Regions from separate parts of the Robertmurraya sp. GLU-23 genome, predicted to be linked through region 2. Evidence: riboswitches for the same ligand, from Rfam matches in the RefSeq annotation. Region 2 holds a riboswitch; each other region holds the start of a gene.
What was found. Region 2 has a riboswitch for cobalamin ahead of ACVBAX_RS14225 (ribonucleoside-diphosphate reductase subunit alpha). Riboswitches for the same ligand answer to the same signal wherever they lie in the genome.

Region 1: another riboswitch for cobalamin. It lies ahead of ACVBAX_RS09485 ((2Fe-2S) ferredoxin domain-containing protein); the one in region 2 lies ahead of ACVBAX_RS14225 (ribonucleoside-diphosphate reductase subunit alpha).
Region 3: another riboswitch for cobalamin. It lies ahead of cbiB (adenosylcobinamide-phosphate synthase CbiB); the one in region 2 lies ahead of ACVBAX_RS14225 (ribonucleoside-diphosphate reductase subunit alpha).

What each region holds. Positions count from the first base shown of each region.
Region 1 covers NZ_JBRKCV010000004.1:71,536-82,567, forward strand. Annotated here, with positions in the region: gene ACVBAX_RS09460 (class II fructose-bisphosphate aldolase) at 1-216, shown strand, start outside; gene ACVBAX_RS09465 (putative zinc-binding protein) at 461-814, shown strand; gene ACVBAX_RS09470 (GNAT family N-acetyltransferase) at 855-1,355, opposite strand; gene ACVBAX_RS09475 (glutathione S-transferase family protein) at 1,360-2,358, opposite strand; gene ACVBAX_RS09480 (multidrug effflux MFS transporter) at 2,616-3,848, shown strand; cobalamin riboswitch at 4,012-4,204, shown strand; cobalamin riboswitch at 4,344-4,531, shown strand; gene ACVBAX_RS09485 ((2Fe-2S) ferredoxin domain-containing protein) at 4,644-5,027, shown strand; gene ACVBAX_RS09490 (HoxN/HupN/NixA family nickel/cobalt transporter) at 5,031-5,744, shown strand; gene cobJ (precorrin-3B C(17)-methyltransferase) at 5,745-7,322, shown strand; gene ACVBAX_RS09500 (sirohydrochlorin chelatase) at 7,379-8,266, shown strand; gene cobK (precorrin-6A reductase) at 8,263-9,039, shown strand; gene ACVBAX_RS09510 (precorrin-8X methylmutase) at 9,029-9,676, shown strand; gene ACVBAX_RS09515 (cobalt-precorrin-5B (C(1))-methyltransferase) at 9,680-10,780, shown strand; gene cbiE (precorrin-6y C5,15-methyltransferase (decarboxylating) subunit CbiE) at 10,777-11,032, shown strand, end outside.
Region 2 covers NZ_JBRKCV010000008.1:58,006-69,037, reverse strand. Annotated here, with positions in the region: gene ACVBAX_RS14230 (DHA2 family efflux MFS transporter permease subunit) at 1-1,260, shown strand, start outside; cobalamin riboswitch at 1,770-1,967, shown strand; gene ACVBAX_RS14225 (ribonucleoside-diphosphate reductase subunit alpha) at 2,107-4,392, shown strand; gene ACVBAX_RS14220 (ribonucleotide-diphosphate reductase subunit beta) at 4,413-5,459, shown strand; gene ACVBAX_RS14215 (flavodoxin domain-containing protein) at 5,440-5,916, shown strand; gene ACVBAX_RS14210 (two-component system sensor histidine kinase NtrB) at 6,361-7,476, shown strand; gene sda (sporulation histidine kinase inhibitor Sda) at 7,597-7,743, shown strand; gene ACVBAX_RS14200 (PAS domain S-box protein) at 7,896-9,341, shown strand; gene ACVBAX_RS14195 (YxcD family protein) at 9,373-9,660, opposite strand; gene ACVBAX_RS14190 (hypothetical protein) at 9,648-10,091, opposite strand; gene ACVBAX_RS14185 (peptidoglycan D,D-transpeptidase FtsI family protein) at 10,614-11,032, opposite strand, start outside.
Region 3 covers NZ_JBRKCV010000013.1:82,875-93,906, forward strand. Annotated here, with positions in the region: gene cobA (uroporphyrinogen-III C-methyltransferase) at 85-867, opposite strand; gene ACVBAX_RS18410 (cobyric acid synthase) at 864-2,408, opposite strand; gene ACVBAX_RS18415 (histidine phosphatase family protein) at 2,595-3,215, opposite strand; gene ACVBAX_RS18420 (ATP-binding protein) at 3,237-3,947, opposite strand; gene ACVBAX_RS18425 (ECF transporter S component) at 3,944-4,435, opposite strand; gene ACVBAX_RS18430 (bifunctional adenosylcobinamide kinase/adenosylcobinamide-phosphate guanylyltransferase) at 4,461-4,892, opposite strand; gene ACVBAX_RS18435 (bifunctional adenosylcobinamide kinase/adenosylcobinamide-phosphate guanylyltransferase) at 4,873-5,481, opposite strand; gene cobD (threonine-phosphate decarboxylase CobD) at 5,460-6,539, opposite strand; gene cbiB (adenosylcobinamide-phosphate synthase CbiB) at 6,514-7,479, opposite strand; cobalamin riboswitch at 7,681-7,867, opposite strand; gene ACVBAX_RS18450 (class D sortase) at 8,002-8,568, opposite strand; gene ACVBAX_RS18455 (Ig-like domain-containing protein) at 8,572-11,032, opposite strand, start outside.

The DNA.
Region 1 (11,032 bases), on a different contig from region 2:
GGAACAGGTGTATCTGATGACGATATGAGGAAATGCGTGTCTCAGGGAATGAAAAAAGTGAATGTGGGAACTGAATTGAATAAATCGTATATTGAAGAAGTAAACAAAACCTTCCCATCCGCCACACCATTAACCTCACTGCGCACCTTGCTAAAGCCAGCCAACCAGAAGATTAAAGAAATTGTAGTGGAAAAATCGACATTGTTTCAAATGTAATCGTAGAGATCAGTCCTAGATAATAGGGCTGATCTTTTTTCTCTTGTTGAGAATGCAAGTATTAGAGCAAAAATAGCAAATAGTTTTTGTTAGAAAAGTTAATATATTTATGCAAAATTCATACGAATCCCTATTAATTTTATCACGTAAACGTAACATTCTTCACAGAATTCAACCACCATTTCCTTTACAGTAATTAACAATCAGAACAGTTTGGAGAATAAACTGCAAAGGAGGAACAATGTTGAAAAGAACAGATTTGCCGTTGGTATATTCTTGCTCAGGCTGTTCTTCAGCCGCACAAACTGCAAACTTAATTGCAATTAAAATGGATCGGGAGGACATTGCCGAAATGTCTTGCATCGCTGGAGTTGGAGGAGATGTTAAACCACTTGTAAAAACTGCGAAATCAGGGAGGCCAATCATCGCCATTGATGGATGTCCGTTGGCCTGTACAAAAAACTGTCTCGCAAGGCATGCTGTTCAACCCACTTATCATTTTGACCTATCTAATTTTAATGTGGTAAAGAAAAAAGGGGAAGACCCAGACTTAGATGTGTTTATGACGACTTACGAGAGAATAGTAGAGTTCATTTAATCAACTTAGGATATGTTCGCCTTGAACATATCCTTATTTTCTAGATAGATAAACGAAATGCTTTCACTATTATGCCATCATTAGCTGGCTCAAAGTCGTATTGTGGCAGACGTTCGAAACCAAAATGTTCATACAGTTTGATCGCATTTGTCATAAATTCTCCTGTATGTAACCCAATTGCTTGGTAACCTTTGGCCTTAGATCGTTGAATGCATTCTTTTATTAAAGCAGATGCAATTCCTTTACCTCTGAATTCTTCAGCAACAGCCAAGACACGAATTTCAGGGTGATCCAGTTCTTCAACCATCCCCTCATACGCATCCGTTTTAGCTGGAAAAAGAGCCACACTGCCAACGATTGTGCCTTTTACTTCTGCCACAAGTAGCTCTACACCCAACTGACTGTCGGCATCAGAAGAGATGGCTTTTTTTAGCGCCTCCCAATGTGCATTCGGAATTTTCCTCGCATGTTCCGTATACGCATTCACACGTTGTTCCCGTATAAAAGTTATTTCGGTCTCTTTTGCCTCACGAATAATCATAATATTACACCTCCAACTTCCTTAAAAATTTGTCTGGTTGATTACTTAGTAAATGACGATTATGCTTCATGTTCCAACCTGATAAATCAGGTCCTTTCGGCAATATTTTTACGGATGTTTTGTCTGGATCAATCGTTATGGATGTGTGGTAGTGTTTTTTTATAGCATCAAAGTCGGTTGTATCACTAAATCCAGAAGTCTGGTAGAGATCACGAGCATATCCCCATAAATTCTCATATTGACTAATGAGCTGCCGGTTAGTATTAAAACAAGTATAGTATGCTGCATCAAACCTGACTAATGTGGCAAAAAGACGAACATCAGAATCGGTGATATAGTCCCCAAATAAAAAACGTTTTTTTGATAAGCGCTCCTCAAACTCCACGAGTCGAGCAAACAACGTATCATACGCCTGTTCATATGCTTCCTGAGATTTCGCAAACCCGCATTTGTACACACCATTATTTATATCGTTAAAAATGATTGTGTTTAAATCATCAATCTCATTTTGTAGATGCTCAGGGTACAGAATAGGAGCATTTTCTTTATGAAAGGGAGCCCACACGGTTTCCAAATAATTTGTTAGTTTAAAATAATCATTGTTAACGGCTTTAAGCTCTTTTACATCCACCATAACGGGAACGGTTGGGCGGCCAGAATACTCCGGATCGGTTTTTTTATAGATTTCACTAATGTACCGTATACCAAGTTTCGGATCTACCCCGTCCTTATCTAGAGAAAACTCCCAATCGACGTGGGGGAGGTGGGGACGAATTGGACTCACTGTTCCTAAACTGATCACATCCTCTAACCCTAGCAAACGGCGAACAATAACAGAGCGATGTGCCCAAGGACAAGCTTGAGACCATAACAAGCGGTAGCGACCAGGCTCAATCGGTAACTCTCCGGGACCGTCTCCAAAAGGAGTTGAAAATTGATTACCTTGTCTTTTGAAAGATCCATCTTTATTAAACTCTTTATTAGTAAGCTGTTCATCCTGCATATTTATCAACCCTCTTTAGCGAATTATGAAAATACTCTGAATTTGAGACTTTAATCAAATTTTAATCTTTTTCTATCGGCTTCGTCAATTTTTAAAGCCGTGTCATCTGCTGTGACCGCATACAAAAACTTAATAAAATTTATTATATATTTCAATGACCGAAACAATTTACTTTAGCAAGGCAATGTTATAAAATGGTTAAGTTACAAACTTAGGAAATTATGAATCTTCATATTAAAAAGAAAGGCGAGAGGAACTTGAACAATTTAACAGGTACAAAGCGTATACAGCTGGCATTGCTTCTAGGGTCTCTGGCAATCTTAGGTCCGTTTACCATCGATATGTATTTGCCTTCTTTTCCGACTATTGTAGAAGAGTTAGGTACAACGGCATCTTTCGTACAAATTAGTTTAACTTCTTGTTTGTTAGGTTTAGGATTAGGGCAATTAATTATCGGCCCAATGAGTGATGTGCAGGGACGAAAAAAACCATTATTAATATTCCTTATTATGTATTTAATTGCCTCTGCTATTTGTGCATTTGCCCCAAATATTTATTTCTTTATTGCTGCACGTTTCTTGCAAGGATTTTCAGCAGCAGGTGGTATCGTTATTTCTAGAGCCGTCGTTCGGGATAAGTTTAACGGTAGAGAATTAACGAAGTTTTTTGCGTTATTAACATTAGTAAGTAATCTAGGTCCTATTATCGCTCCTGTTGCAGGTGGTGCAATTCTAGCCTTTACAAATTGGACGGGAGTGTTTGTCGTTTTAAGTGTTGTCGGTCTAGTTTTATTTTTCACGGTCATTTCCAAGCTGGAAGAATCACTACCAGCGGAGAAGCGTGTACCAAGTAATATTGGGCAAACATTTAGAAACTTTGGAACTTTATTAAAAGATCGTCAGTTTACGGGATATGCCTTCACACAAGGATTTATTGTTGCTGGGATCTTTGCTTATGTATCTGGTACACCGTTTGTTTATCAAAATATATATGGTGTTTCTCCTCAAGTATTTAGTTTATTATTCGGATTGAACGGAATTGGCTTGATTCTTGGAAGCCAGGCAGTAGGGAAGTTCGTAGACGTGGTATCGGAAAAGACATTTTTAGTCATAGGTCTGACCATTTCAAATGTATCAGGTGCCATTCTTCTTGTGGCGTTATTACTAAAGGCTCCATTAATTATGGTTGTTATTCCTATCTTCTTCCTCGTTGCATCGATCGGGATTATTGGAACCACATCGTTTTCTCTTGCTATGGAGTCACAAGGCCATATTGCTGGTAGTGCATCGGCCTTATTAGGATTATTACCATTTATCCTAGGCTCTATCTCTTCACCACTTGTAGGGATTGCAGGTGAGAATTCTGCCATACCGATGGGCTCCATTATCTTTGGTGCTAGCTTTTTAGCTTTTCTATCATATTTACTTTTGGTACGAAAGGCTTCCGTTGTAAAACCATCTATCGAAGAACCTAGTAAAATCTCAATATAATATATAGACGCTATCCAAATAGGGTAGTGTCTTTTCTTTTTTAAACATCTAATGGTGGGCATTCTTGTAAAATTGGTTACAGTAGTAAATCTGTCATGTTTGTGATATTAGTAGTTGAAAAATAAGAACGTTTCATCTAATATAGAATCTAGCTTAATTGAATAGTTTTCCAGAAAGTTAAGATGCCAAGATGGCTTAATAGGGAATCTGGTTAAAATCCAGAGCTGTACCCGCAACTGTATGTGTGGACGAAATAAGAAATCCACTGTGTGCATACCTGATTCGTATGGATATGGGAAGGTCTTAAAGTAGGAAGAAGCACAAGTCAGGAAACCTGTCTTACTTTTAAACGTTTCAGTTTCTCCGGGAATAGAGAAGGTGTTTCGATGGTGAGAATAGACTCTGTTATTCTATTTGTCTTTTCGTGCTTTCGTTTCATCCGCTCATTCCCTTTGAGCGGATTTTTTTATGGAAATCATTCATTGGGTTGATAACTTCATAGTTTACTTGATAGGTGCAAAAGAAAAAACTTTTGCTTAAAAGGGAAGCACGGTGAAAAGCCGTCGCGGTACCCGCCACTGTATTGGGGAGCTTTGTTACAAATAGTCACTGAGTAAAATCGGGAAGACGTAACAAAAGCAAGGAACCAGAGCCAGGAGACCTGCCTATAAAGTGTGTCACATACCTACGGGACTATAGGTAGATGTGTAGAAAGATCTACATTCCGTATGTTCTTATGCACCTCTATTTGTAGGGGTGCTTTTTTATTACAAAAAATGTAAGGGAGTGGAAAACATGACAACATGGAATTTAAAGGGGACAAAGCATCACATCTTGATTTGCAATGGAAGTAGTTGCATGAGAAAAGGGGGAGAAGAAGTAACGCAAGCGATTCGTGATGAAATTAAGCAGTTGGAGTTGGACGACAAGATTCATACAACAAGAACGAGATGCAATGGTAGATGCAAGGATGCTTGTGTCACCATCGTTTATCCAGAAGGCATCTGGTATAAGGCACTTACAGAGGACACGGGACGAGAAATCGTACGGAGTCATCTCGCTCAAGGAAAGATACTAGAAGAATCTGTTATTTATACATACGACCAGGAAGGCATCGTAGCACCTGAAAACTCAGATAGTATTGAGGGAATCTCGAAAAATGTGAAAGAAGAGGTATGACCTATGGAATTTATCATGTTTGCTCTGCTTGCTGTGTTTATTGGCATGAGGCATGGAATCGACGGAGATCATGTAGCAGCAATTGCCGACATGGTTGGAAGTGAGCAGCGAAAGAAGAAACAGCTTACTCTTGGTGTGATGTATGCCATTGGACACGGCATGATTGTGATGGTTATTGGAGTGCTATTTATTTATATTGGTTTACAACTTCCGGATGCAACTAAGAAAGTACTAGAAATGCTCGTTAGCTTCACCCTTATTTTGCTTGGAATGTTTATTATTTGGTCCATTTTTAAACAAAAGAAAGAATACGAGTATAAAAGTCGACTCAGAATTGTTGTTGAGTTTTTCCATAACATGGCTACTAAGGTGAAATCGGGAACAAAAACCAATCAACTTTCACCTACGAAACTTGGTGGCATTGGTGCGTTTATTATTGGCATTCTTCACGGCATTGGTGTGGAAAGTCCGACTCAGATCGCGATAATTTCTAATGCAATGGGGCTTGATAATATAACCGTTGCCCTTATTCAACTGACTCTATTTGTTATTGGTCTACTCATCGCTACAATCGGAATTACGTTTTGTCTTTCATGGGGATTTATGAAAGCTAGAGTGAAAGACAAGTTGTTTATATTATTAGGTTCGGTAACAGGAGCCTATAGCTTAGTACTCGGAATTTTTATGATGGTGGAATTAGTGAAAGGAGGAGCGTAATTGAAAGGAAAGCTATTAGTCATTGGGTTTGGGCCAGGAAGCGAGGAGCATATAACGGACCGAGCAAAAAAAGCTCTTCAAGAAAGCGATATGATCATCGGTTACAAAACATATGTGGAACTGATTGAAGGGTTACTCGACGGACAAGAAATCATCAGCACTGGAATGACAGAAGAAGTAAGTCGAGCACAAGAGGCAGTGAGACAAGCAGAGCTCGGGAAAAAAGTGGCCGTGATCTCTAGTGGAGATGCGGGTGTTTACGGAATGGCTGGCCTTGTGTACGAAGTGTTGGTGGAAAAAGAATGGAAAAAGGACACAGGTGTTGAGGTTGAAGTAATCCCAGGAATCTCTGCTATCAACTCATGTGCTTCCCTATTGGGAGCCCCGGTCATGCATGATGCATGCACCATCAGTTTGAGTGACCACCTGACTCCTTGGAGCTTGATTGAACAACGAATAGAAGCAGCCGCACAAGCCGATTTTGTGATTGCCTTGTATAACCCAATGAGTGGGAGAAGAACAAGACAAATTGCTGAGGCCCAACGGATATTATTAAAATACCGTTCTCCAGAGACACCGGTTGGACTTGTAAAAAGTGCCTATCGTGAACGGCAAAGTATTACGCGAACCACATTAAAAGACATGCTGAATCATGAGATTGGCATGTTATCAACCGTGCTGATCGGAAACTCGTCAACCTTCTTTTACGACGATTTGATGATTACCCCAAGAGGTTATCAACGAAAGTATACATTGAGTCAAAAGGAACAACCATTGAAACCTCATCAACGATTGAAAAAAGAAGCTGAGCCATGGGCGTTAGAGCAGGAGGTGGCCGATACTTCCTCAAGAGAAATGGCGGATGAAGCATTACAGCTGATTTTAGGAGAAAGAAATCAACCAAAAGAATTCATCCAACACCCCATTCAATCAATCTTTGAAGTGTCGGTTAGTCCGGGTGTTGCGAACAAAAAATTTACCTCGAAGCAAATGATCACACTAGCTGAGATCGTTGGTGATGATGGATGCATGGAGTATACCCAGGACCATCATATTAAGCTTCAAGTTCCAACCTCTAACCCCGAACATGTCGTAAGGGAGCTTGAAGAGGTAGGTTTTCTTCTTGCCCCTGTTGGCGATGTGCTAACACTGAAGGCCTGCGATTTTTGTGAAGGAGAAAAGAAAGATAGCATTCCTTATGCTGAGTCGTTACAAGCAAAACTTGGTGGAATGGAGCTACCAAAAGAACTGAAGATCGGTTTTAACGGGTGCGGAATGGCGTGCTTTGGTGCAGTACGTGAAGATATTGGGATTGTATTTAGAAAAGGCGCCTTTGATTTATTTTTAGGTGGAAAAACCATCGGGAGAAACGCACACTCTGGACAAATTGTCGCAGAAGGGATTGCTGCGGACGAAATCGTTGAACTAGTTGAGAGAATTGTTCAAGAGTACAAGGAAAAAGGTCATCCGAATGAGCGTTTCCATAAATTCTTTAAGCGTGTGAAGAACGTGTGTGACTTTGAATTTCAAGACGTATCACCATCATTAAAAATAGAGCCCGCCCCTTGTGGAGATTAAGGAAATAAAAACCATCCATAAAAAGGCCTAAAACATACCATTTAAGGAGGAAAAACATGAAAGCGATTCTTTTCGTTGGACATGGAAGCAGAGACCACGAAGGCAATGATCAAATCCGGGAATTTATTCAGAACTTAAGACCAAGTGTAGATGAGTCCATCCTCGTTGAAACATGTTTCCTAGAGTTCGAGAGACCAACCGTTGGACAGGGCATCGACTTATGTGTAGAAAAAGGTGCAACAGATATCGCGGTGATCCCAATTATGCTCCTTCAAGCTGGTCACTCCAAAATTCACATCCCTGGTGCGATTGACGAAGCAAAGGAAAAATATCATCATGTTTCGTTTACATACGGGAGACCGATCGGAATTCATGAAGAGGCTCTTAACATTTTACAAACAAGATTAATAGAGGCAGGAGAAGACCTCGACTCGCCTTCTGACGATACAGCCATCCTCCTCCTAGGTCGAGGTGGAAGTGACCCGGATGCGAATAGTGATTTATACAAGATTGGGAGATTGCTATGGGAAAAAACGAAGTATCAGGTCGTTGAACCAGCTTTTATGGGGGTTACTGATCCTCTAGTGAATGCAGGAATCGAACGATGTATCAAGCTTGGTGCAAAGAAAGTAGTGATTTTGCCATATTTTCTTTTCACGGGCATCTTAATTAAACGACTAGAAGAGCTAGTTAATGAGTTTCAACAAAGTTACCCAGACATTGAATTCCAACTCGCTGGATATTTTGGATTCCATCCTAAATTACAGACCATTTTAATGGACCGGGCAGAAGAAGCACTTCAAGGTGATGTGAAAATGAACTGTGATACATGCCAATACCGTTTAAATGCAATGGAATTTATCGGTCATCATCACCATCACGACCATGACCATGAGCATCATCACCACCATCACGATGAGGTAAAGGCGGGAAATACCAAGTGATTTTTTTGTTAGCAGGAACAAGCGATGCAAGAGCGCTTGCGCTCGAAATTAAAAATGAAGGTCATCAACTCCTCACAACAGTAGTAACAGAAAATGCGGCAACGGAAATGATTAAGGCGAAAATTCCCGTCTATGTTGGTCGACTGCCTGCTGATGAAATGATCAGCCTTATTCAAAAAAACAGAGCTAACGTAGTAGTCGATGCGAGCCATCCATTTGCTGAGGAAGCTTCAAAAAATGCCATCGAAGCGGCGAAACAACTAGGGCTTCCTTATATACGTTACGAACGAGAGTCACAATCGTTTGATTACGAAAAGTTAACAGTTGTTTCAACCTACAAGGAAGCAGCGAAACTAGCCGCGACCAAACAAGGTGTCGTTATGTTGACGACCGGAAGCAAGACATTAAAAGTGTTTACAGAGGAATTACTGGACAAACCAGATATTCGTCTTGTAGCCCGAATGCTCCCTCGTTTAGATAATATGGAGAAATGCGAGCAGCTTGGGTTTCCGCAAAAAAACATTATCGCCATCCAAGGACCCTTCACTAAAGAATTTGACCAAGCGCTTTATAAGCAATACGGAGTCACCGTCATGATTACAAAAGAAAGTGGCAAGGTGGGCTCGGTCGATGAAAAAGTAGAGGCAGCAGAAGAGTTAGGCATCGAGATTATCATGATCGCTAGACCTAAAATGGACTACGGCGTCAGCTTTTCAGAGTTCTCACCCATTTTAAATTTATTAAAAAAAGGAGCCAGATTTCATGGACTTTAAAACAGAATTTAAACCATTAACCGTTCAACCAGAAGAAATTGAAGGTATTAGCTTTCAAATGATTGATGATGAAGTAGGAGAGCATAATTATACTCCAGAACAATACCGCGTAGTCCAACGAGTGATTCACGCTTCAGCTGATTTTGAACTTGGAAAAAGTCTCTTATTTCACCCAAAAGCCATGGAGGCTGGCATTCAAGCCATTCGCAGTGGAAAAAGAGTTGTGGCTGACGTTCAAATGGTGCAATCAGGGGTAAACAAAACCAGAATTGAGAAATTCGGTGGAGAAGTAAATGTATACATTTCTGACCCAGACGTGATGAAAGAAGCCAAACGGTTAAACACAACTAGAGCCATTATTGCTACGAGAAAAGCAATTAAAGAAGCTGAAGGTGGAATCTTTGCCATCGGAAATGCACCAACCGCTTTATTAGAACTGATTCGCCTGATTAAAGAAGAAGACGCAAAGCCAGGACTTATCATCGGGTTGCCAGTTGGATTCGTATCCGCTGCTGAATCAAAGGAAGAGCTCGCAAAACTAGATGTACCGTTTATTACGAACATAGGCAGAAAGGGTGGTAGTACGGTAACTGTTGCTGCCTTAAATGCCATTTCTATTTTAGCCGAACAGGTATAAACAATGGCCGAGCAAGCAAAAGAGGAGAAAAAGCTAAGGGAAGGCTACACAACGGGAGCTTGTGCCACAGCTGCAACGAAAGCGGCACTCATTGCATTAATCACCGGGGAAGACCAAACTGAATCAACCATCTTTCTTCCTGTTGGCCGCTTTGTCACCTTCGCCATTGAGTGCTGCCAAGCATCCCCCACCGTTGGGGAAGCCACTGTGATTAAGGATGGCGGTGATGACCCGGATGCCACCCATGAAGCACAAATCATCTCTACCGTTATTTGGTCAAATGAACCAGGAATCGCACTTGATGGAGGGGTTGGAGTTGGAAGGGTAACGAAACCTGGTCTGCCTGTCCCGGTTGGTGAAGCAGCCATCAATCCCGTCCCTCGAAAAATGATCCTCGGTGTAGCTGAGGAAGTGTTACAGGCTTACGGAGTGACAAAAGGAATTAAAATCGTTATTTCCGTACCCGCTGGCGAAGAAATTGCAAAAAAAACCTTAAATGGCCGATTAGGTATTCTTGGCGGGATTTCGATTTTAGGAACGAGAGGAATTGTCGTTCCCTTTTCTACATCTGCTTATAAAGCAAGTATCGTCCAAGCCATTAGTGTGGCACGCGCGAGTGGTTGCGAACAAATTGTTATCACGACTGGTGGTCGGAGTGAAAAGTACGCAATGAAGCAGTATCCCGAGTTACCAGAAGAAGCATTCGTTGAAATGGGTGACTTCGTCGGATTTTCGTTAAAACAATGCAAAAAGCAAGGGGCAAAAAAGGTTTCGATGGTTGGAATGATGGGCAAGTTTTCCAAAGTGGCTCAAGGAGTTATGATGGTTCACTCAAAAAGTGCTCCCATCGATTTCGGGTTTCTTGCTAAAGTGGCGGAACAAGCCGGCGCACACGAAGAACTTGTGAGTGAAATCAAGGGTGCTAATACAGCTTCACAGGTCGGGGATATGATGTCAGAATCGGGTTATCATCAATTTTTCGACTTACTTTGTAGCTCATGCTGTGAGGAAGCATTAAAGGAAGTGAATGGTGATTTGGAAGTAGATACGACCATTTACACATTAAAAGGAGACTTATTAGGAAAGGCGGTGCGACAAGGATGAAACCTATTAAAATGATTGGAATTGGTGATGACGGGAAGAAAAGTCTTCTTCCGATATACGAAGAGTGGATTTATGAAAGTGAGCTATTAGTAGGGGGAAATCGGCAGTTGGCTTATTTTTCTGACTATCAAGGTGAAACACTTCCCATTGAAGGCGGCCTTTCACACTTAGTGGAAAGATTACAGATCGAAACTAAGAAGGTAGTCATTTTAGCCTCTGGAGATCCCTTATTTTTTGGAATTGGAAGCTATC
Region 2 (11,032 bases):
GGTGTGGCTCACGAATTTCCGATTCTTTTAGCTGGACGTATGCTTCAAGCATCAGGATCTGCCATTATGATGCCATTGCTTATGAACGTCATGCTCGTTAGCTTTCCAATTGAAAAAAGAGGAACAGCGATGGGGGTTTTTGGCTTAATCATCATGTTTGCCCCTGCCATTGGTCCAACTTTATCAGGGTGGATTATTGAACACTATGATTGGAGAATGCTTTTCCACTTTATTACCCCTATTTCAGTAATAGTGGTATTAATCGGATTCTTCCTATTAAAAGATAAGAAAGAAAAGAGTAATCTTCGTTTAGACTTTTTCTCATTAGTATTATCAAGTATTGGTTTTGGTGGGATTCTTTACGGCTTTAGTTCGGCAGGAAGCAAGGGGTGGGATAGCCCGCATGTGTATCTGGCTATTGCAGTCGGTTTCATTTCGCTAGTAACTTTTATTTTAAAACAAATAAAGCAAGACAATCCGTTGTTAAACTTTAAAGTGTTTAAATACCCCATGTTTGCCTTGTCATCTTCTATATCCATGGTAACAAACATGGCATTATTCTCAGGAATGATCCTTATTCCCATTTATGTTCAAACGATTCGTGGAATTTCTCCACTAGACGCAGGGTTAATGCTCCTACCAGGTGCCATCGCCATGGCGATTATGTCTCCTATTACCGGGAGACTGTTTGATAAATTTGGTGGGCGAGTATTGGCGCTAATTGGTTTAGGAATCACGGTAATCACCACGTATGAGTTTAGTCAGTTAACGGTAGACTTAAGCTATACGCACTTAGTCATCCTTTACACAGTTCGAATGGTTGGGATGTCATTTGTTATGATGCCTGTTTCAACAAACGGATTAAATCAACTTCCGACGCGTTTCTATCCACATGGTACGGCAATGAACAATACGTTAAACCAAGTGGCTGGGGCAATCGGCACCGCATTACTAGTTACGGTTATGTCCAATCGTACAGAAACACACGCCAAAGAATTGGCTGACGAAGCGATGAAGACAGCAGCTGGTCAAGGAGCAGGAGCCGCACAGCCAACTGCTGAAATGATCGCTCAAATGAAAGAGCAGATTATGATGAAGGCGATGCTCGAAGGAATTAATGATGCATTCCTTGTAGCTACAGGGATTTCAATTGTCGCCTTCATCCTTGCATTCTTTATCAAACGCGCCACACAAGCAGAGGATCCAATCGAAGGAAAAGAAGTGTCAAAGGTTGTACCGGCAAAGCTAGCTGAAAATTAATGCTCGTATCTGAAGGGACCCTCGAAATTGAGGGTCTTTTTATAGCAAGTAAAGTGTTAGAATCGCAAATAAATTTTTCGAAGCGCAAATAAAATCCCGGAATCGCAAATAAATTTTTCGAAGCGCAAATAAAATCCCGGAATCGCAAATAAATTTTTCGAATCGCAAATAAAATCTCAGAATCGCAAATAAATTTTTCGTATCGCAAATAAAATCCAAAACTACTAATAGAAATCTACTAATCCTCCTAAAAAAGCACCAAAATCCATTCAGAAATGCCCTTTCATCCCTTAGTTTCCACTCATTTATTGCAAAAAGAATCGAAACAGTGCGGAAAAAATCAATCTCTTCAAATCCATTCCGAGATTCCGCCTGCCCCTAAAGTCAACAACAATATTTTACCAAAATTAAGATTTTATACTTGCGTATCTACTAAACTACCGTTACTATTAAGTTTGTATTAAATCTAGATATGGATATACATAAGTAAAAATTCAACTATATATTGTGTTGTTGCCTTAAGATAAGATGCCGTACGGCTTAATAGGGAATCTGGTGAAAGACCAGAACTGCCCCCGCAACTGTAAATGCTGACAAAATGAACAAGCCACTGTGAAGATTGCTTACGAGATGTAGGTGCCTAAATGGGAAGGGTTCAAAGTAGAGTGAAGCATAAGTCAGGAGACCTATCTTACTTAAGATGTTTCAACTTCTTCGGGGATTTGGGAAGATGAAACGATGGCGACAGAAGACAAAAAGTATTTTTGCCTGTTTGTCTTTTGCTGAAATCGTTTCATCCGCTCAAGGAACCACTTGAGCGGATTTTTATTTTCAGGAGGGACGATCATGACAGTAGTAGATGTACATGAAGATTATAAATCGGTGTTAAGAGCGATTGAAGAGTGTTCTTCAACTTATCAATTAGACGCCACTGAGATGACAAAAATGGTAAATGAATTAGAGGCAGCAAAAAAAGAAGTGAGCCAACAAGCTTTATTTTATTCTTTAAATAAAATCGCGATGGACCAGCCAGATTGGACATTTGTTGCCGCGCGCATATACTTAACCGAATTATACAAGAAAGCTTCGCAAAATCGAAACTACGATTCATCACATACATATGGGAACTTTTACAATTTGCTAGAAACGTTAACAGAGAAAGGGATCTACTCTCCTAAACTGCTGCAAATGTATACAGAGGAAGAAATTAAAGAATTAGCGGACACAATCAGTCCTGAACGAGATAAGCTTTTCAACTATATTGGTCTGTTTTTGTTTGCTGATCGTTACCTTGCAAGAGATCATGATAGAAATGTATATGAGTTACCGCAAGAAAGATTCATGGTTATTGCGATGACCATTATGATGAACGAATCGAAAACCAAAAGACTAGAGTTAGTAAAAGAAGCCTACTGGGCCCTTAGTCATTTATATATGACGGTAGCCACACCAACATTATCAAATGCAGGCAAGAACTTTGGTCAGCTGTCCTCTTGTTTTATCGACACAGTGGATGATTCGCTTGACGGCATTTATTTGAACAATTGGGATATTGCTCGCTTAAGTAAAGAAGGCGGTGGCATCGGGATTTATTACGGAAAGGTTCGTGCGCTAGGTTCCGATATCAAGAGGTTTAAAGGAATGTCCTCTGGAGTCGTACCTTGGATCCGCTTGATTAATGATACAGCCGTAAGTGTTGATCAATTAGGTCAAAGACAAGGGGCGGTTGCCATTTACTTAGATATATTCCATAAAGACGTGATGAATGGCTTTCTTGAACTAAAGACCAATAATGGGGATGAGAGAAGAAAGGCTCATGACATTTTCACAGGAGTTACCATCCCTGATTTATTTATGGAAAAACTTCAAGAGAAAGATGAAAACGGCAGAAGTATTGGAGAATGGCATACATTCTGTCCGCACCAAGTGAAGCAGCTGATGGGCTGGAAGGATGAGAGCGGGAACCCGCTTGGGCTTGAGGATTTTTATGATGAAAAAGATCGAAAGTATTTTACAGAAAAATACGAAGAAGCGGTGAATCAACCACTCTTACCAAGAAAAACCTACCGTGCGATGGATATTATGGCCCGAATAATGGTTGCTCAGTTAGAAACAGGTACACCTTACATGTTCTATCGAGATGAGGTGAATCGTCAAAATCCAAACAAGCGTGCAGAAGGAAGAACCTCTATCTACTGCAGTAATTTATGTACAGAAATCGCCCAAAACATGTCGAGTACAACGATTGTAAAAGAATACAAGGACGAAGATGGCAATCTAATAATTGTAAGAAAGCCGGGAGAATTTGTTGTATGTAATCTTTCCTCAATCAATCTCGCAAAGGCTTATGGTTCCAATGAGCTGGAACGATTAATAGCGATTCAAGTGCGGATGCTAGACAATGTTATCGATCTGAATACCATTCCAGTTGGACAAGCCGAGTTAACGAATCAAAAATATCGAGCGGTCGGCTTAGGGACGTTCGGGTGGCATCATCTGTTGGCCTTACAATCGATCCATTGGGAATCAGAAGAAGCGGTCCAGTTTGCTGATGAACTATACGAAAATATTGCGTATTACACGATTCGAGCATCTATGGAGCTTGCCAAGGAAAAAGGTGCCTTCAGTCAATTTGAGACGTCTGAATGGGCTACTGGAAGATACTTCGAGCGGAGAAATTACACGTCCGACCGTTGGAGTGAGTTAAAAGAACAAGTAAAGGCAAACGGTATTCGTAATGGCTGGCTGATGGCGATTGCTCCAAATTCGTCGACTGCAAAAATTGGTGGCTCAACTGACGGAATTGATCCGTTGTACGCAGTGGAATATGCGGAGGAAAAGAAGAACTTTAAGTTCAAGGTAACCGCACCTGACTTGAACCATCGCACATACACGTACTACCGAAGAGCAAGGCATGAGTTAGACCAAGTGTGGAGTATTCGTCAAAACGCAGCACGTCAGCGTCATATTGATCAGTCTATCAGTTTTAACTTGTATGTGAGACACGATATAAAAGCAAAAGACTTGCTCCATTTACACGTAGAAGCTTGGAAGCAAGGGTTAAAAACGACGTATTACGTAAGAAGTACTTCGCAGTCAGAGATTGAAGAATGTGAAGCTTGCCATAGCTAAGCTTGAAAGGAGAAGGGACCATGTCAATCAATGCCCCATTAAATAAAATCAAACTGTTGAACCCAACCTATCCTAATCGTTCAACAGGTATTATTAACGGACAATCTTCTGGTCTATTAAACTGGAATGATATCGCCTACCCACAAATGTATGATCTGTATCAAACATTGCTGTCTAATTTTTGGAAGGCACAAGAAATCAATATGCAAGATGATATTAAACAATGGGATTCATTATCTTCGCACGAAAAGGATATCTTTTTACGGGTCAATACGCAGCTTGCCTCCCTGGATAGCCTTCAAACGCCAACGATGAGTCAAGTGCTAGACTATGTGTCCGATTCAAGCTTCAAGGCAATCTTTGCGGTCATTGCTCAACAGGAGGCTGTTCACAACGAATCGTACTCGTATATATTAAGTTCATTGGTTCCTGTTAGTGAACAAAATGCGCGGTTCAATCAGGCAAAGGATGATCCGATTGTTCAAAAAAGAAATCAGCTTATCTTGGATGCATATGAAAAATTCCGTTCACATCCATCAGCTCAAAACCTCTATGAACTAGCCATTAACTCAATTATTTTAGAAGGAATCTATTTCTATGCGGGATTTGCCTTTTTCTATAATCTAGCACGTCAGCAAAAAATGCTTAAAACTAGTACGATGATTAGCTATATTCAAAGAGATGAGATGCAGCATGCGTATTTCATTTCTCAGTTTGTTCGTATTATGTTAACGGAAAATCCAGAGCTAAATAATGAGGCAAACATTCAATATGCGTATGATCGCATCAAAGAAGCGGTGGATCTTGAGAAGGAATGGGCAGGAGAAATATTAGCGGAGATCAACGGAATTGACCTAGAAGAGTTCGGACAATATGTGGAGTATTTGGCCAATAAAAGACTTCGACAATTGGGTCTGGATCATCTTTATGGTGACCGTGACAACGTGATGCCATGGATTCAAGTGTTTAGTGACGAAATGATCAATGACACCAAATCAGACTTTTTTGAACAGAAATCCCGAACCTATACAAAGGTGACGCAGTCCAATGGCTTTGACGAATTATAAGGGGAAAATAGCGATTGTTTATTCATCTGTCACGGGGAATACGGAAGAACTTGTTCGTATGGTAGCAGGCTGCTTTCAAACGCGATCTGTATCTACTGACTTGTTTCTAGTAGAAGATTTTCTCCTCGCTAACATTCACGACTATGATGGATTGGTCATTGGAACCTATACGTGGGGAAATGGAGAGATCCCAGTAGAAATGATGCCTGTGTATCAGGAAATAGAACTGCAAAATGTTCGGGAACTTGCCACGGCTGTGGTTGGAACAGGCGATTCCTTTTATCCTTCTTTTTGTGGAGCGGTGGATGAATTTAAGGATATGCTCTATGTGCAGACCTCCTTAGTGGCCACCTTAAAGATAGAATTACAGCCACAACTTAAGGATTATAGAAAATGTGAAAAATTAGCGGAGTTATTAATAGAAAGAATTCAAAGTCAAACTTATAGTACAGTGTAAAAAGGATTTTTAAATGTTTACTAGATGGACAATTTGGGTATAAAGGAAGGTCTCTTTCATTTATGGCTCAATAACAGATAGGTAGAGGGACTGCATTTGCGGAGGCAGTTCCTTCTTTGTGTGTTTTTTTATAGACAAATGCGAATACAATTATTTACTATTATATGTATATACCTATGGATAAGAATGAAAGTTTTGTTTGAAAATACCATTCTTTGTTAAGATAAAGAGTGAGGGTAATCGGGATTTCTTTATCGATCATATACAATCTTCCTACTCTTTTAGAATGCTTAAAAGAACTCAATCAGTTAGACTATAATCCTGAAATTATTGTAGGAGGGAGAATCACATCCTTGTATCAATTATATAGTTATTGTCCAAGTAACGTTGTCGTGATAGAGGGTTTATACCATCTACGTTCGTGGCTTAAAGAGAACAAGATATGTGAAAGAGTATATGAATATCATTGAAAAATCCTTCCAAACCTTCCCGTTTCCATTTTTTGTGGTGGATCAAGATTTTACTATTATAGGAGTTTCAGAAGAGACGCAACTCCAATTTCCTAATGCAAGGAGCTTTCTTGAACTTGTTGATTTAGGAAGTAGGAAGAAAGCGGAACGATTCTTAAAACCAGTATTCGCAAAAACAAAGGTAGAACTGAATTTAGTCAGGAAGGATTTCAATCTTACTTTATTCGATGTGTATACCCAGTGGGAAGATGAAAATCGTTTATATGTGTTTTGTATAGAAAAACAGGAAAGTATTCAGCAAATACAAACCATCATTCGAAAGTTAGAAACTCAACTAGAGAGCGAAAATCTTACGTGGCTTGAGAAACAAGAACAGCTTGAAGCCACCTTAAAAAGGATGGAGCAAGTGGTTATGAAGCATGATAACCTTTCAAGCCTTGGGAATATAGCTTCTATTATAGCCGGAGATTTGAAAAAACCATTAGTAAGTATTCGGGGTTTCCTTCAATTGCTAAAGCCTTATCTAATAGAGACCGGTAAAGACCATTATGCCGATATTGCACTTGAAGAAGTAGATTATGCAAATAATTTAATCTATGAATATGTTAGTTCTACTCGACCAACAGCTCCTAATAAACAGCAAGTAAATATACAAAAGGTATTAATGGAAGTAATTCAAACTTCTCAAAAAGAAGCCTTGAAAATAAATTGTGAAATTAAGTATGTGAAGGAACAAATACTCCCTGTTCAGGAACTAGATCAAAAGCAAATGAAACAAGTAGTGCTAAATTTGATTCGAAATGCGATGGATGCGGTCCAGGCTAGTAAAAACAGAGGGAAAGGGAGCATTATTCTAAGAACAAAACTTAATGAAAATACCATTGAGATCTCTGTAAAAGATAATGGTTCAGGTATGGAAGAGGAAACGATAAAAAGAATTTTCACTCCTTTTTTCACCACAAAAGAAAGAGGAGCAGGAATCGGGCTATCAGTATGTCAAAAAATAGTAGAAAATCATGGTGGAATGATTGAGGTGTCGAGTAAACCTGGGGAAGGTACAACCTTCATTGTTGCTCTACCTTTATTATAAATGACTTACGTAAGGGAGAAGAAACAATCTAATAGTATTTACGCTGCATGATTAAAAAATCGTAACTATTACATTCTTTCGGATTGCAGCAAGTTTATGGAAAAAGGGGTATAGTAAGTTTTGAAAATATCAGACAAAGAGTTGATGGATGCTTATGCTGCAGCATTGAAGTTGGCTTTAGATCATGAATTTATACAGTTGTTAGAGGAAGAGATAGACAAAAGAAATTTAAGACATTTAGTAGAGAACTATTTCATTGAGCAGTGATTGACCTTTGGCCAGATACTATTAGATAGATAAGAAATCTTTAGGAGCAGGTTTGGCAGGTTAAAATAATGAGAAGTAAGGGCGATCCTATATATTTGCAGGAGCAAACCTTTAAGGGAATCCGCTAATTTTCGTTCATAGGGGATAGGGAATTGACAGAAACTTACTTGGAATTACATGCGATGGATAAAGAACTATTGTTTGAGGCATTTACCCATGCGCCATTAGGAATGGTATTGATGGGAATAAATGGGAAGATCGTGAAAACAAACTCGTCCTTTTGTCGTTTTACGGGATATTCAAATGAAGAAATGGTTCAATTAGGGCTAAGGTATTTATTATATGAAGAAGACTATGTAACGATAGATTCAAATTATCGAAAGTTACTAGCTGGGGAGAAAGATTCTTTTCAATTAGAAAAGCGGTTTGTACATAAGAATGGTGAAGTAATTTGGGGTTCAATCAGTGCCCATAAGGTGAGTACGTCTCAAGCAGATTATATTATTGGCCAAGTGGTCGATATCACATCTAGTAAACAGATGGAACCAGAAATGGAAAGGCTTAAATCCCAGTTAAATTCTTTTATGGATCATCATTTAGATCCAATTTTGATTTTCGATGAAAAAGGGATTTTAACAAAAGCAAATTCGGCGTTTGAAGAGGAGTTTGGTTGGAATCTTCAGGAATTAATCGGGGTTAAAATGCAAGATGTGAGATTTTTAGCAGATGAAGAAGAGAAGTTAAAGGAAAAGGTCCTTCGTGGAGAATGTGTGGAAGGGTACGAAACATCTTTAAAGAAGAAAAATGGAATGGCGATGGATGTAATGCTCACAAGCTTTCCGATTAAAGACCATCAGGGAATCAAAAACGGAATCGCTGTTAGTTTTCGTGATCTAACAGACCGGAAACAAGCAGAAGAACTAATGATTCAGTCGGAAAAACTGTCTATTGCCGGACAATTGTCAGCAGCTATTGCACATGAAATTCGAAATCCTATCACGGCTATCAAAGGCTTTTTAAAGCTCTTGCAAAACTCCAATGAAAAACAGCTATATTATGAAATTGTAGAATCAGAAATAGCCCGAATTGAACTGATATTAAGTGAATTATTATCACTTGCCAAGCCACAAAAAAACAATTTTAAAGAGACCGATTTACGCTTAACCTTAAAGCAATGTATTTCACTGTTAGATGCAGAAGCGAATTTGAAAAGTGTTCAGGTAGATTTTAAGCACCAGAGTCATCTACCAAAAATTCATTGCGATGAGAACCAAATAAAGCAAGTGTTCATTAATTTTATGAAAAATTCTTTTGATGCCATGCCTGACGGAGGCAATTTACATATTGAAATGGAAAATTGTATGCTCACTTCTAGTATAACCATTCGTTTCAAAGATACTGGCTGTGGAATACCGAAAGAAGTTTTATCCAAGATCGGTCAGCCCTTTTATACAACGAAAGAAACGGGAACGGGCTTAGGGTTTATGGTGAGTAAAAATATTATTGAAGGCCATAGTGGCACTGTACATATCTCAAGTGAAGTAAATGTAGGAACAACCATTGAAGTCGTTTTACCAAGCTTAAATAACATACAATAACCTCATCCAAAGGTGGATGAGGTTATTATTTTTATCCAATATAAGCGATGATTCCTTCGTTGTCGTCTAAATGTAGCTTGATAGGAGCATAGGGATCTCTTCCTAAATACTCATCGATCCAGAGGCGTAACGCTTCAATTAAATTTGCAGTGATAAGCACTTGTTTTCGATCATCTACAAACACTTCAGCAGAAAAGCCGTAATCATCGTCATACATAAGCTCTACTTCGACTGCTTCAGGGTTTATTTGCTTTTTTTTAGCGATATAAACACAAATAGCATTAATAATCTCTTGTTCAGAAATAATTAACTTCTCCATGGGTTTGTGTTCTCTTGCTTCTTTTTCTTTTTAAGAGCGGTAAAAACCATGCGAATGATACTAATTAAGGCGATAATAGCAAACACATTTACCATGAATCCAAGGATGGAACCTAAGATTCCCATGTTTGCAAATAGACTACCAAATAATAGACCCGCAAGCCCACCAAGCATAAGCCCCTTCATCAGACCGCCGGAGAAGAACCCCTTATTTGCTGTTGTTGAAGACTTTGTCGTTGTGGAATCTGATTTTTTATTTTGAAAGAATGAATTGTTGTTATTGGTTGTTGTATTTGAATTATTGTTGAAGCTTTTCTTTCCTGATTTATACGATTTTGCTTCCACTGTCGTAGTGGTGTCTTGGAATACAATGTTTCCAACTGGTGAAAAAATGAGTGCTGCCATTAGCAAAGCTGATAGTAACTTTTTCATTCCTTTTGTTTTCCCCCTGTAATGTATATTTCTACTACTCTATTGTATACGAGTGAGAGAAGAAAGGGTTTCATTTTTATAAAAAAAAATAGAATGGAAAGTGGTTCCATTCTATGATTAAGAAATTAGGATGCTTTTGTTTCTACTAGATGAGATTGAACAGGCTTCTGTTCGATTTAAGTGTAGGAAGAAAGTGGTAATAAGTACAATATGGAAATATTATGATTGGGGATAAGGGGAGCTTATAGGTTTGGAAGGGGACAGGTTTTGTGGGTGTAAATAAATGATCAGGATCGCAAATAAAATCCGAGAATCGCAAGTAAATTTTCAGGATCGCAAATAAAATCCGAGAATCGCAAATAAATTTCCAGGATCGCAAATAAAATCCGAGAATCGCAAGTAAATCGCCAGAATCACAATCAATCTATTAAAAAATCCATTTTAAACCATCAATAATTCGTTGCGAAGGGTCAAAACTCCCCTCTAAATGAAAAAACTCCCGCGACCATGCGGGAGTTCAGTCTATTTCATCTGAAAATACGTATCTAATACCCTGCGCCCGATGGTTAAGTTCGGAGAGGGACCTGTGTCTCCTGTATACACCCATGGAACAATGACGGCCATGGCTACCTCCGGGTTACTTGATGGGGCGTAGCTGACTAAGCTAACATTCATCACTTCAGGTGGTGCATTCTTTGGGTACTGATCACGGTCTGGTCCATCATAGAAGGACTGAGCGGTACCTGTTTTTCCTGCCGGGCTGTAAGGGGCAGAACCGAAAGCTTTAGCTCCTGTTCCGGAGGTCATCACTCGGCGGAAGCCGGTTTGAACTCGTTCGACCCATTCGTCCTTCATGCTTACACGATTTAAGATATTTGGTTGGATTTCTTGGTAAACGGGGCCAAGCTTATCACTAGTCGTACCAGGCTCACGGATTTCTT
Region 3 (11,032 bases), on a different contig from region 2:
GCTCTTCATGACCACAAAAAAATAGGATACTCCCCAAAAAAGAGTACCCTTTTTCCGTCATGCAGTTCCCTGCTCTTGCATTCCTTACCCCATTGCCATAGCTAGCGCTTCAGTGTGGTTTTCTTCAAACCATTGGATCTTCTCCCTCAATTGAACAACCTCTCCCACTAGAATGATAGAAGGGTGAGATATTTGGTACTTACTCACTATCTCTTCAATTGTTTCCAACGTACCTGTCACGGTTCTTTGAACAGAGGTTGTCCCCCAATGAATGACTGCGACCGGTGTTGTTGCCTTTTTCCCATGAGATATTAGGTTCTCACAAATATTAGAAAGATTGTTTACACCCATATAAAAAGCAATCGTATCAATCCCTTTAGCGAGAGCCTCCCAATTTAAAAATTCACTTCCCTTTTCCACTCGCCCATGTGCCGTTACCATAGCAAATGAGGTGGCATAATCTCGGTGGGTGACAGGAATACCTGCATAAGCGGAAGCTGCGATTCCGGCTGTTACTCCTGGGACCACCTCAAAAGGAATCCCATGTTTGGCTAAAAACTCTGCTTCCTCTCCTCCACGACCAAATACAAATGGATCTCCGCCCTTCAACCTGGTTACAATTTTCCCTTTCATCGCCTGATCCACAAGTAGTTGATTGATTTCATCTTGAATCAAATGGTGCTTACCCGGTCTTTTCCCACTGTAAATTAGTTCACAGTCTTCTTTTGCATGTTTCAGTAATTCTTTATTCACTAACCGATCATAGGAAATAACATCAGCATTCTGAATGCATTCTAGCCCATACAAAGTTAGTAATTTCGGGTCACCAGGACCTGCTCCAACAAGATAGACCTTTCCTTTTTTCATCGAGTTCCCTCCATCGCTGTTTGAATGTCTGCATGGATCTTCTTTTCGTAATACTCGCGCATCTTTTCTTCTATAAATGATAGATTGATATGTTCTTTTACATGGTCAGCCAGCTGGTCGTACGCTTCCTCACGTTGGGAGCGAAAGGAAGGTCGGTCATGTTTTTCTTCTAGCCCCTTAACTTTCCGAATTTGATTTATAATAGCTGAACGATACGAGTCATTATCAAAGATTCCGTGAAAGTACGTTCCTATAATTTGTTGATTTTCACTTATCACTCCATCTGTGCTTGTACCATGAGTAATTAATGGTGTACACGGCTTTAGAAACGTCGTAACTCCCATATGAATCTCGTATCCTTCCACATTATGAGTTTGCTCATTTATTTGAATGGTCCCTTCTGATAGGGTGGTCGTTTTCTCAGATGTGATGGTTGTATAGATTGGCAATAGGTTTAAACCGTCTTCGATTGATACCTTGGATTCAATACCCTCTGGATCCTCGACCGTTGTTCCAAGCATTTGGTAGCCTCCACATATTCCATACACCATCGTTTTCCCATTTTTCGAAAGCCTCTGAATTTCTTCATACAATCCCGATTGCTTAAGAAACATCAAATCCTCAATGGTATTTTTACTGCCAGGCAAGATAAGCAGATCAGGGTCTTGAAGCTTTTCCTTGCTACAGACCAAGCGTACATGGCAGTCTTCTTCGGATAAGAATGGGTCAATATCTGTGAAATTTGATATTTTAGGAAATTGAATCACTGCAATATCTATTTCTTTCGCTGAATTTCTTTCTGTGCTGTATTGCTTTAAGGCAACGGAGTCCTCTGCATCCACCTTCACGTTCGTATAGGGAACGACTCCTAGAACAGGCACGCCAGTATACTCGGTAAACCAATCAAGACCTGGTTCGAGTAAGCTTACATCTCCCCGGAACTTATTGATAATCACCCCTATCACTCGGTCCCGATCACTCGCTTCAATTAACTGCAGAGTTCCGACCAAGCTCGCAAACACTCCGCCACGCTCAATGTCACCTACTAAGATAACAGGTGATTCCGTCAAATTCGCGACCCTCATATTTACTAATTCACGGTCATTTAGATTGATTTCAGCTGGACTTCCCGCTCCCTCAATCACAATTCGCTCAAACTGTTGATCAAGTTGCTCGTACGCCTCTTTAATTAAAGTTAGCCCTTGTTGGAAAAAATCTTGCCGATAAGCTCCCGCTTGCATATTTTTATACGGCTTCCCATGAACAACGATCTGTGCCTCATAGTCCCTAGATGGTTTGATTAAAATTGGATTCATATCCGTAGTCGCTATGGTTCGTGCGGCTTCGGCCTGAACTCCTTGAGCTCTCCCAATCTCCTTACCATCCAACGTAATATAAGAGTTTAACGCCATATTTTGAGATTTAAATGGTGCTGTTTTATAGCCCATATCCGAAAAAATTCGGCAAAGAGCTGTTGATATCACACTTTTTCCTGCATCTGAATGTGTTCCTTGAACCATAATGGATTGTGCTCTACGCATAGATGTACCCCCTACATCATGAAATAAAAAGTATTCTTCCATTTACAACGATTCTTCCATTTTCCTTCAATTGAGTACAGCAAGCTGTAAGAATATCTTCCATATTCCATTCACTCGTCGATAAAAACGGCACCAGGATTCCCTTATAAAAAAATCCAGGTGCCTATAAATTTCTCACAAATATGATTAATATACGGATACTAGTGAGAGATGTTCTATACTCGCCTCAACCAGGAGCTTTCTTTCCCCTTTATCCAGCCGTATCAAGGTTAAACTTGTTCCCTCACAGATGGGAGCAGACCAGAATTTATTTAGTGAATGTTTTTTCACGATAGATAAAAATGCCATGATGGTTACTCCGTGAGTGACAACTAGCACTCTTCCGTCACCGTCCATTCTTTCTATTTCTTGAAGAAAGTCTTCCACTCTTGTAATCACATCTGTAAAGGCTTCTCCTCCATCGTTGTAATAACGCTCTGGAGCATTCCAATAATGATCATACTCCAACGGAAACTCACGATGAATTTCATCATCCGTTTTTCCCTGCCATTTCCCTAGATGAATTTCCATTAGGCGCGGATCTGTTGTCACATTTGTTTCATATGGTCGGACAAGCTTCGTGGTGGTATACGCTCTTCCACTGGGTGAACAAATTACCTTATCAAAAGGCGTATCAGCTAAGTAGTCTCTTAATCGTTTAGCATCCTCCACTCCTTTTTTTGTAAGGGAGGAGTCCAAGCTGCCCTGCATTCGCTTTTGTACATTCCAAGTGGTTTGTCCATGCCTAGCAATATATAAATCAACCATTTTGGTCACTCCCTACTCGATTTAAAAAGTTACTTCATGATAATAATGTCCTGAGAGTTCCTTCACCATATGCCCTTTCTCAGCTGGAAATGCGATCAGGAAGCAGGTAGATGGTCCAGATGTTTTTTCTAAATTGATCACACTCTTCACTTCATTTTTTAAAAAATTTCGGTTTGAAAAGAGACGATTCATTTCATAAAGTATTCCTTTTGAGCCAACAGGCAATAAGACAGCGTCTTCTAGTTCTGAGAGCTCCTTCACTAATCGTAATGGAGCTATTTCGGTTTCCTGCTCTATTACTTCATTTCCAACAAGAGGAAGACCAATAACTGCCACTTTCGTATCCTCTAGAAAGGGAGTTGCGCTCAAGGGAGCATGACTTGTTCTTTTTCCTAATACCGTTAACCCAACGGCAGATTGGACAAGTGAAAAGTTACTTTCAGTGCTTCCATTGATCGGAATGCCTGGTAATTCAAACTCAAGTAGACCTCTTGTTATTCCCTTTACGAGTTCTTCCCACGCTCCCTCTCCACAGAAATTTTGAAGGATCACTGCTTCGGGAATAGCTCCCGCCGAGTAGCATTCCATCGCTGCCACACGGAAGGTATAATAACCAACAATATCGTAAGGAACTTTTACCGCATCGAGCTTTTTTAATCCGATCGCCCCGCTATTATCAGAAGCTACCACAAGGGTTTCTTTTCCCATTTTAAGCAATTGGACATCTCTCATTTTTGAAATTTCCCCGCTACGGCTGGTTTCATTATGCTAGCTAACCGAGGCGCAACGATCACAGCTAAAACGGTATTAAGAATAGATGCAATCAGTAATGATGGAACCATACTTACATAGAATGCTTTTGAAATTAAATAGATAAATGGCAGTGGTGCTGCAAAGGTATTTCCTAGCACGAATAAGATAGAAGCAGTCCACTTGCTTCCTTTATGATAAAAATACGCAAATACCCATGCTAACAAGGCCATTTCGATAGCAATTAAAAAATGCATCGGCCCAAGAGGCATTCCTCCAATTAACGCAGAGACCATATGTCCTAATCCACCGACGATTGCACCCGGAATTCCACCTAGAAGCGCGGCAGCCACTATTGCTGGAAACGAATCAAGCGCGACACTTCCAATGATTGCTGGAATTTTTATCGCACCTCCTACAACGGTTAAAGCTATAAATACAGCCATCCATGTTACTTTTGTCACCTTCATTTTTCTTCCTCCTTTTGGATTATAATCACTTTACACGTTGACCAATTCCGTACCAGATGTGATCCACTCGATCACATAATTGGACCGTATCCTGAAACGTCCATCCCGCATCATCGCGCCATTTTCGATCCATTTTTTCAACAGGGACAATTCCTCTTGTAATATCTGAACCAATGATAACGACCTTTCTCTTCCAACCATCCTTTTCCCAACAATCCCATTTCTGCATTGTTTCTTTCCATATGTTTCTTACTGTATCCGATTCATGCTGAAGCGATAGTTCCCTAATCCAATACTCGATTCCTTCGACCACCACTAAGGACGCGGCAAAATCTTCGCTAAGCCAGTCGTAATACGAGCAATCATAAGCCTTTATCCAACTTTCTAGCGGATACTGACACATGTCGTAATGGCTACGTACCCAATCGGCCTTTCCGTTACATGCTCCACCCATCACGAAGTGCAACCTCATCACCCTCCTTTTTCATATAAATCGGAACTCCTGCTTCAACTAGAACCGCTTCCTTTGCCATTGAAACGACCTGTTGGTTTAGCCTGCCAAGGAGCTTTGCGTACACAAGAACAAGGTCACTAGAGTAAATCGGTTCATTCAAGATTTCATTACTAACGACGATGAGGGTATGACAATTTTTCTGTATCGAAAGGATCCCCTCTATGATCGATTTCTTGATTTCTTCATGAAAAGACGGGTCCATCAGTCTCTCCTCGGTTTGGAACAAACGATTGTTTAATAGATTCGTAAGGCAATCAAAGAGCACAATATCATTCGGCTGAAAAAAAGTGGAGAGGTTATGTAAAAAGTAGGGCTCCTCCCATGTTGTCCATTGTTGCTCCCCTTCATTTCTTTGTACTTGATGTCTATGAATTCGGTCCTTCATTTCCGCATCAAAGGCAACTCCAGAAGCAATATAATGGAGATTTCCTTTAGTATTCTTTGTTAGCTCCATGGCTGTTTTCTCAGCAAAACTGCTTTTTCCACTTCTAACACCACCACTGATAAAAATCAGCTGTCCAGCTTCCGCCATTCCTTCATCACCTCTAATAACCTTTCATGCTCGGTCGGCCCCTTAATTGCCAGTCGCAGGCATTTTCCGTCTAGTCCAGGAAAATTCATTGTATGCCGTGGAATTATCCCCTTTTTCATTAAAAAAAGGAAAAAGGGAAATTGATCGCGGATTTTGTCATCTTTTAATAAATAAAAGTTTACGTATGAAGGGGAGTAAAAAAACTCATTTTCACGATAAAAAGACATAAGCCTTTCCCGTTCATTTTTTATTAGATGAATGGTTTGTTTTACATAGTCTTCTTCTGACAAACACCATTCCCCCACCTTCATGGCTATCGCATTAACACTCCAGTGCGGTTTATTAGACCTAAGCTTTGAAAGCATTGCTTCATTTGCAATGATGTACCCAAGTCGTATCCCTGGAATGCTGAACATTTTTGTCATCGAACGAAGAATGATCATGTTCTCGCAGGATTGAAGGCAGGAAACGGTTGATTCGTACTCTGACACAAAGTCGTAAAAGGCTTCATCGACAATAAGCATGGTTTCATATTTAGCACATTCACGGGCAAGAATCTCAATCGTTAGTTTCGGAAAAAACATTCCCGTTGGATTGTTTGGATTGCACAGAAATACAGCGTCTACTTCACGTAAGTTCACTAGTAATTCATCTAAACGTAATTCCCAGCTGTCAACATCCATCAGGTGATAGCGTACTTCACATTGATTCACTCGGCATGCTTCTTCGTATTCGGAAAAGGCTGGTTGTACGATAAGCGCTTTTTTACCAGAGAGCAGTCGTCCGACCAAAGAAATAAGCTCCGCCCCTCCGTTCCCCACTAAGATTTGCTCTTTTCTTACGCTTTCTTTCTTTGCAAGCAAACCTGTGAGCCTTTCTGCCGTTGGATCGGGATAATCAGATACAAGCGAGTACAGCTCATTCCACCTGTCTTTTACTATGGCTGGTGGGCCGAGCGGGTTAATATTGGCACTAAAATCAATCACTGATTCAGGCATGTCAAGATGAAGTGCTTTATATAAAAATTGTGGATTAGATCCGTGCGTAGGCCACTTCAACGATCATCCCTCCAATCCATAATAAAAGTAAAAATGTGAGTACTGTTCGAGTTAAAATACCATTGGTTTGTAAAATATGCTCTCCAGTAACAGGAAAATAGGGTTCTCCCATTTTGGCTCGATCGGAGCGAATGCCTTTGTAAAAGTTGATGCCTCCAAGCTGAATCCCAAGTAAGGCAGCTACGGCTGCTTCTCCCCATCCACTGTTTGGACTCGGATGTTTTTTGGCATCACGGAGAACAATTTTAGCTGACTCTTTAACAGTCGATTGAACTGGCTTATTACTGAACAACATGCAGATAGAGGTTAGGCGACTTGGAATCAGATTTAACCAATCATCAAGCTTTGCCGATGCCCAGCCAAACTCCATATATTTTTCATTTTTATAACCAACCATGGAATCACAAGTATTCACTGCCCGGTATAACATCGCAAAGGGCGCCCCACCGAGTAACGCCCAAAAAAGTGGAGCTGTTACTCCGTCACTTGTGTTTTCTGCGACCGTTTCAATTGTCGCGCGAACCACACCCTGTTCATCAAGTTGATCCGTGTCACGACCAACGATATACGATAGCTTGTGACGAGCTTCCACTAGATCTCCCTTTTTTAACGGACCATACACCGTCATCGCTGCTTCCTTTAAGCTTTTTTGTGCAATCGTCGTCCAAATGATCACCGCTTCAACCATAATTCCGACCATAAAATGAACTTGATAAGCTAACATCGTAATTAGGATCGTAATCCCCACGACGAGCAAGAGAAGCGTAACTACCATAGCGATTCCGTTCCATTTTTTCCGCGTTCCTTTATTCCACTTTTTCTCGAGCTTATAAATCAGTGTTCCGATCCACTTCACCGGATGTGGCCAATCGATGGGATCACCGAGAAGTAAATCAATAAAATAAGCAATCGTCATTGCGAATAAATGTTGAAGAAACATGATAAACCCTCCTTCATAAATATTTAACAAGTTGGACAGTTTCCACCCGAAGAAAGCCTTAGTTGCGTAGCAACACCAGCTTACGGAGGATGAAACTGGCCCACTTTTGCATAAAAAAACATCTCCACATAGAAATGGAGATGTTGGAATAAGCTTCTTCCTTATGTAAGAAACCGACCACACCACCTATCCTCGTAGGTACACGGTGTCAAGAGATAGTCAGGTTTCCTGGCTCATGGTCATTGCTTTCTGTACCTTCCCATGCATTTCTTTATTGCACAGTGGTTTTTACAGTATGCTCCCATATACAGTGGCGGGACCGCGTTGGACTTTCACCAACTTCCCTAGACTTCTAAAAAAGAAGTACGCCTATTCTTGCACAATATATATTTTTCATATTCTAATACTAATCTTGTAAACAGGGAATGACAAGGTAATCTATTACATTAATTTAATTGTTGTAACAAATGAATAAAAAGCCAGTGTATGATAGAAATTTCTTTCTACCATACTCTGACTTTTCTATCCTTTTTGCTTGGCAATAACGACGAGTCGCTGCTTGCTTGAGTACCTTGGGTGACAGGTGATGAGCGTAACAAGTGACTCGTCCGGTGTTGCAGAAAGAACACTAAGATCGGAGGGTTCAATGATTTTTTGTTCGATCACCTCATACTCAAACTGAATAGATGAGGAGGTGATTGAAAATGTATCCCCTTCTTTTAGCTTATCAAGCTCACTAAAGAACTCTCCAGTGACAAACGAGCGATGTCCAAGGATTACACTGTTTTCCCCCTCTACCCCAACTCGTCCCGTTCCTTCTAGATGAGTGACAGCAACCCGGAGATTATCCTTTGTTGCCCCTTCTAGTACGGGAATATCGAGTGAAAGCTTTGGAATAACGAGCCTCATGTCGTTCAACACACTCTTTTGATTAGTTACAACACCAGAAGGCAAAAGTGCCTCCGCTGTGTCGATTGTTTCGGAAAGTATCTTTTTCTCAAGATAGAACTGGTATCCATGCTGCAAACCTACGTAAGCTAAAACAAATACCCCTGATGCTAACAGTACATTTCCGATCCATTTTCTCAACTTTTATACCTTCCTTCTTCCTCTGACCACTAGTCCAAGAACAACGAATGCCGTTCCTAACATTAGAAGTGTCCATGTTGTAAAAGGAGAACCTGTTTTTGGCAACACCTTGATTGGCAAGTTCGTCACTGGTGTAGCTTCCTCTTTAACAGGTGTCTCTTTCTGAATTGGAGCCTCTGCAACAGGGTTGCTTTCCTCAGTAGTAGGCTTCTCAACAGCAGGTGGTTCTTCTATCGTTTCAGTCAGTTTAGAGAACATATTCATATTGTATTCAACAATCGTCTGTCCAACATGGATAATTCCATTTGTGATATAACTGTCTTCACCAGGAAGTGCTTCAACGGTTCTACCTTCAATTCGGCTATCATAAACCGGATAACCATCCTTTTTAGCGATGATGTAATAATCACCGTCAGCAAAAACCATCCACGCGTATTGGCCATCACTTGTTGTGTATTGATTGTTACGGTTTTGGTTCGGTGCAAAATCCTCTAATATTGGTAAATTAACAAGTGTATGTGGTTCTCTTCCATATTTTCTGTTCGTTTCCGTATCAGCCCAGTAAAGTTGCATGTCGACACCTTCAATTGGCTCTAACGTATCTGGGTCACGAACAATTCCGTATGGATCAATTAAGGTCGACTCAATGGATGCAACCCCATCTTCAGGGATCGTTACAGTCATTTTTTGACCTGCAAGAATCACATCATTTCCATCCTTGTCTTTCACTATTACAGTAACTGCAAAAGTGTATGAATTTCCTTTTTCTCCACCTGTGATGATGTACTGTCCTGTAGGAGTAATGTCTATATTTACACCGTCAACTGGTTGTACGGTAAATCTTGCACCCGGTACCATCGAAGTGATACTTTCTGGTTTACCGGTTTCTTTATTTTCCATAAAGAGCTGCCCGATAACCGTGTGGTCTGATTTAAGTTGTTCACCTGTACCAGAAGTTTCTCCTACGTTTGCATCCTGTGTGAATGTTACAGGAACTTCCACTCCTTCAACCGTCATCGTTGTAGTAATTTGTAGCTTGTAATTCCAGTTTCCTTTCGGTACGACAATATCGTACTCACCGTTGACATTTGTTTTTACCACTGTCTCAAAGTCAACAACACCATCTTTATTAAAATCTTCCTTGATTGTAATCGTTGCATTAGGTACTGGTTTTTTTGTAACAGAATCTATAACTTGGCCTGATACTCTTGCTGGAACAAAGGTAATATTCACCGACTTTGAATCCACTAAGCCTTTGTCGGGATTGTTAACTGATGCGGTTACCTTTTTCACAATGGACTGCAGGTTTCCACTTAAGTCTGGGGCAATCAGTATCACAGTCGCTTCGCCTTTGTCATTGGTTGTTGCTTCTGTTGACTTTAACGTGCCTAGTTCGGTATCAAAGACCACCTTCTCATTTGCGATTGGTTCTCCAAGGCTATTTTTAATTACTGCTTTTAGTGTGACTTCCGTTTTCCCATCTCCTACGATCGAGCTTGGTGTTGCCGTTAGTTCCATTTGTAGGGGAAGATTTGCGATTGTTACCACTTGATTGTCTTTAGTCGTTTCATTATAGAACGTATCAGTTAACGTGACTTCCACCTCATAATCAGCAGGTATCAGTTCTTTTGTTACTTGATGTGACCATTTGCCATTTACTATGTTCACCGGAGCCGTTTCAACCATTTCCCCGTTTATATCGTGAATAACGATTGTTGCTTTTCCTTCTACCGCTTCCTTTACTTCTCCAGTTAACAATGGGGTTCGGTCTACAAAGGTCTGTTTTTCTCCACCGTCAATCGTGATGGCTAGATTTGGTTTTACCACATGGACCACGACTATCATTTCTACATCAGAATGATATCCATCGTTTACTAAAAGAGTAAAGGAGTCATCTCCCACGAAATCCTTATTTGGCTTGTAGGTCCAAGTGCCGGATGCAGTTACTGTTGCCTCGCCGTGCTCAGAGTTAGTTCCTACCTTGTACGTCAAGGCATCGCTCTCTTTGTCAGTTGCCTTTACTGATCGCGAAACTTCTGTGTTTTTCAAGGTCGTTACTTCGTCATCTGTACCACTTGGTGCCTTGTTTGGTATGAAGAAAATGGTTATTGTTTCATCATCTACAAGACCTTGGTCTGGATTGTGAACCGAAACGGTGATGTTATTATTTATTGTCGTAGTTTCACCTGTTAAATCCGGAGCCACCAGTATCACAGTCGCTTCACCTTTGTCATTGGTTGTTGCTTCTGTTGACTTTAAGGTGCCTAGTTCGGTATCAAAGACCACCTTCTCATTTGCGATTGGTTCTCCAAGGCTATTTTTAATTACTACTTTTAGTGTGACTTCCGTTTTCCCATCTCCTACGATCGAGCTTGGCGTTGCGGTGAGTTCGATTTGTAAGGGAATGTACGCAATCGTTAACGTTTGGTTATCTTTCACTGTTTCGTTGTAGAAAGAGTCTGTT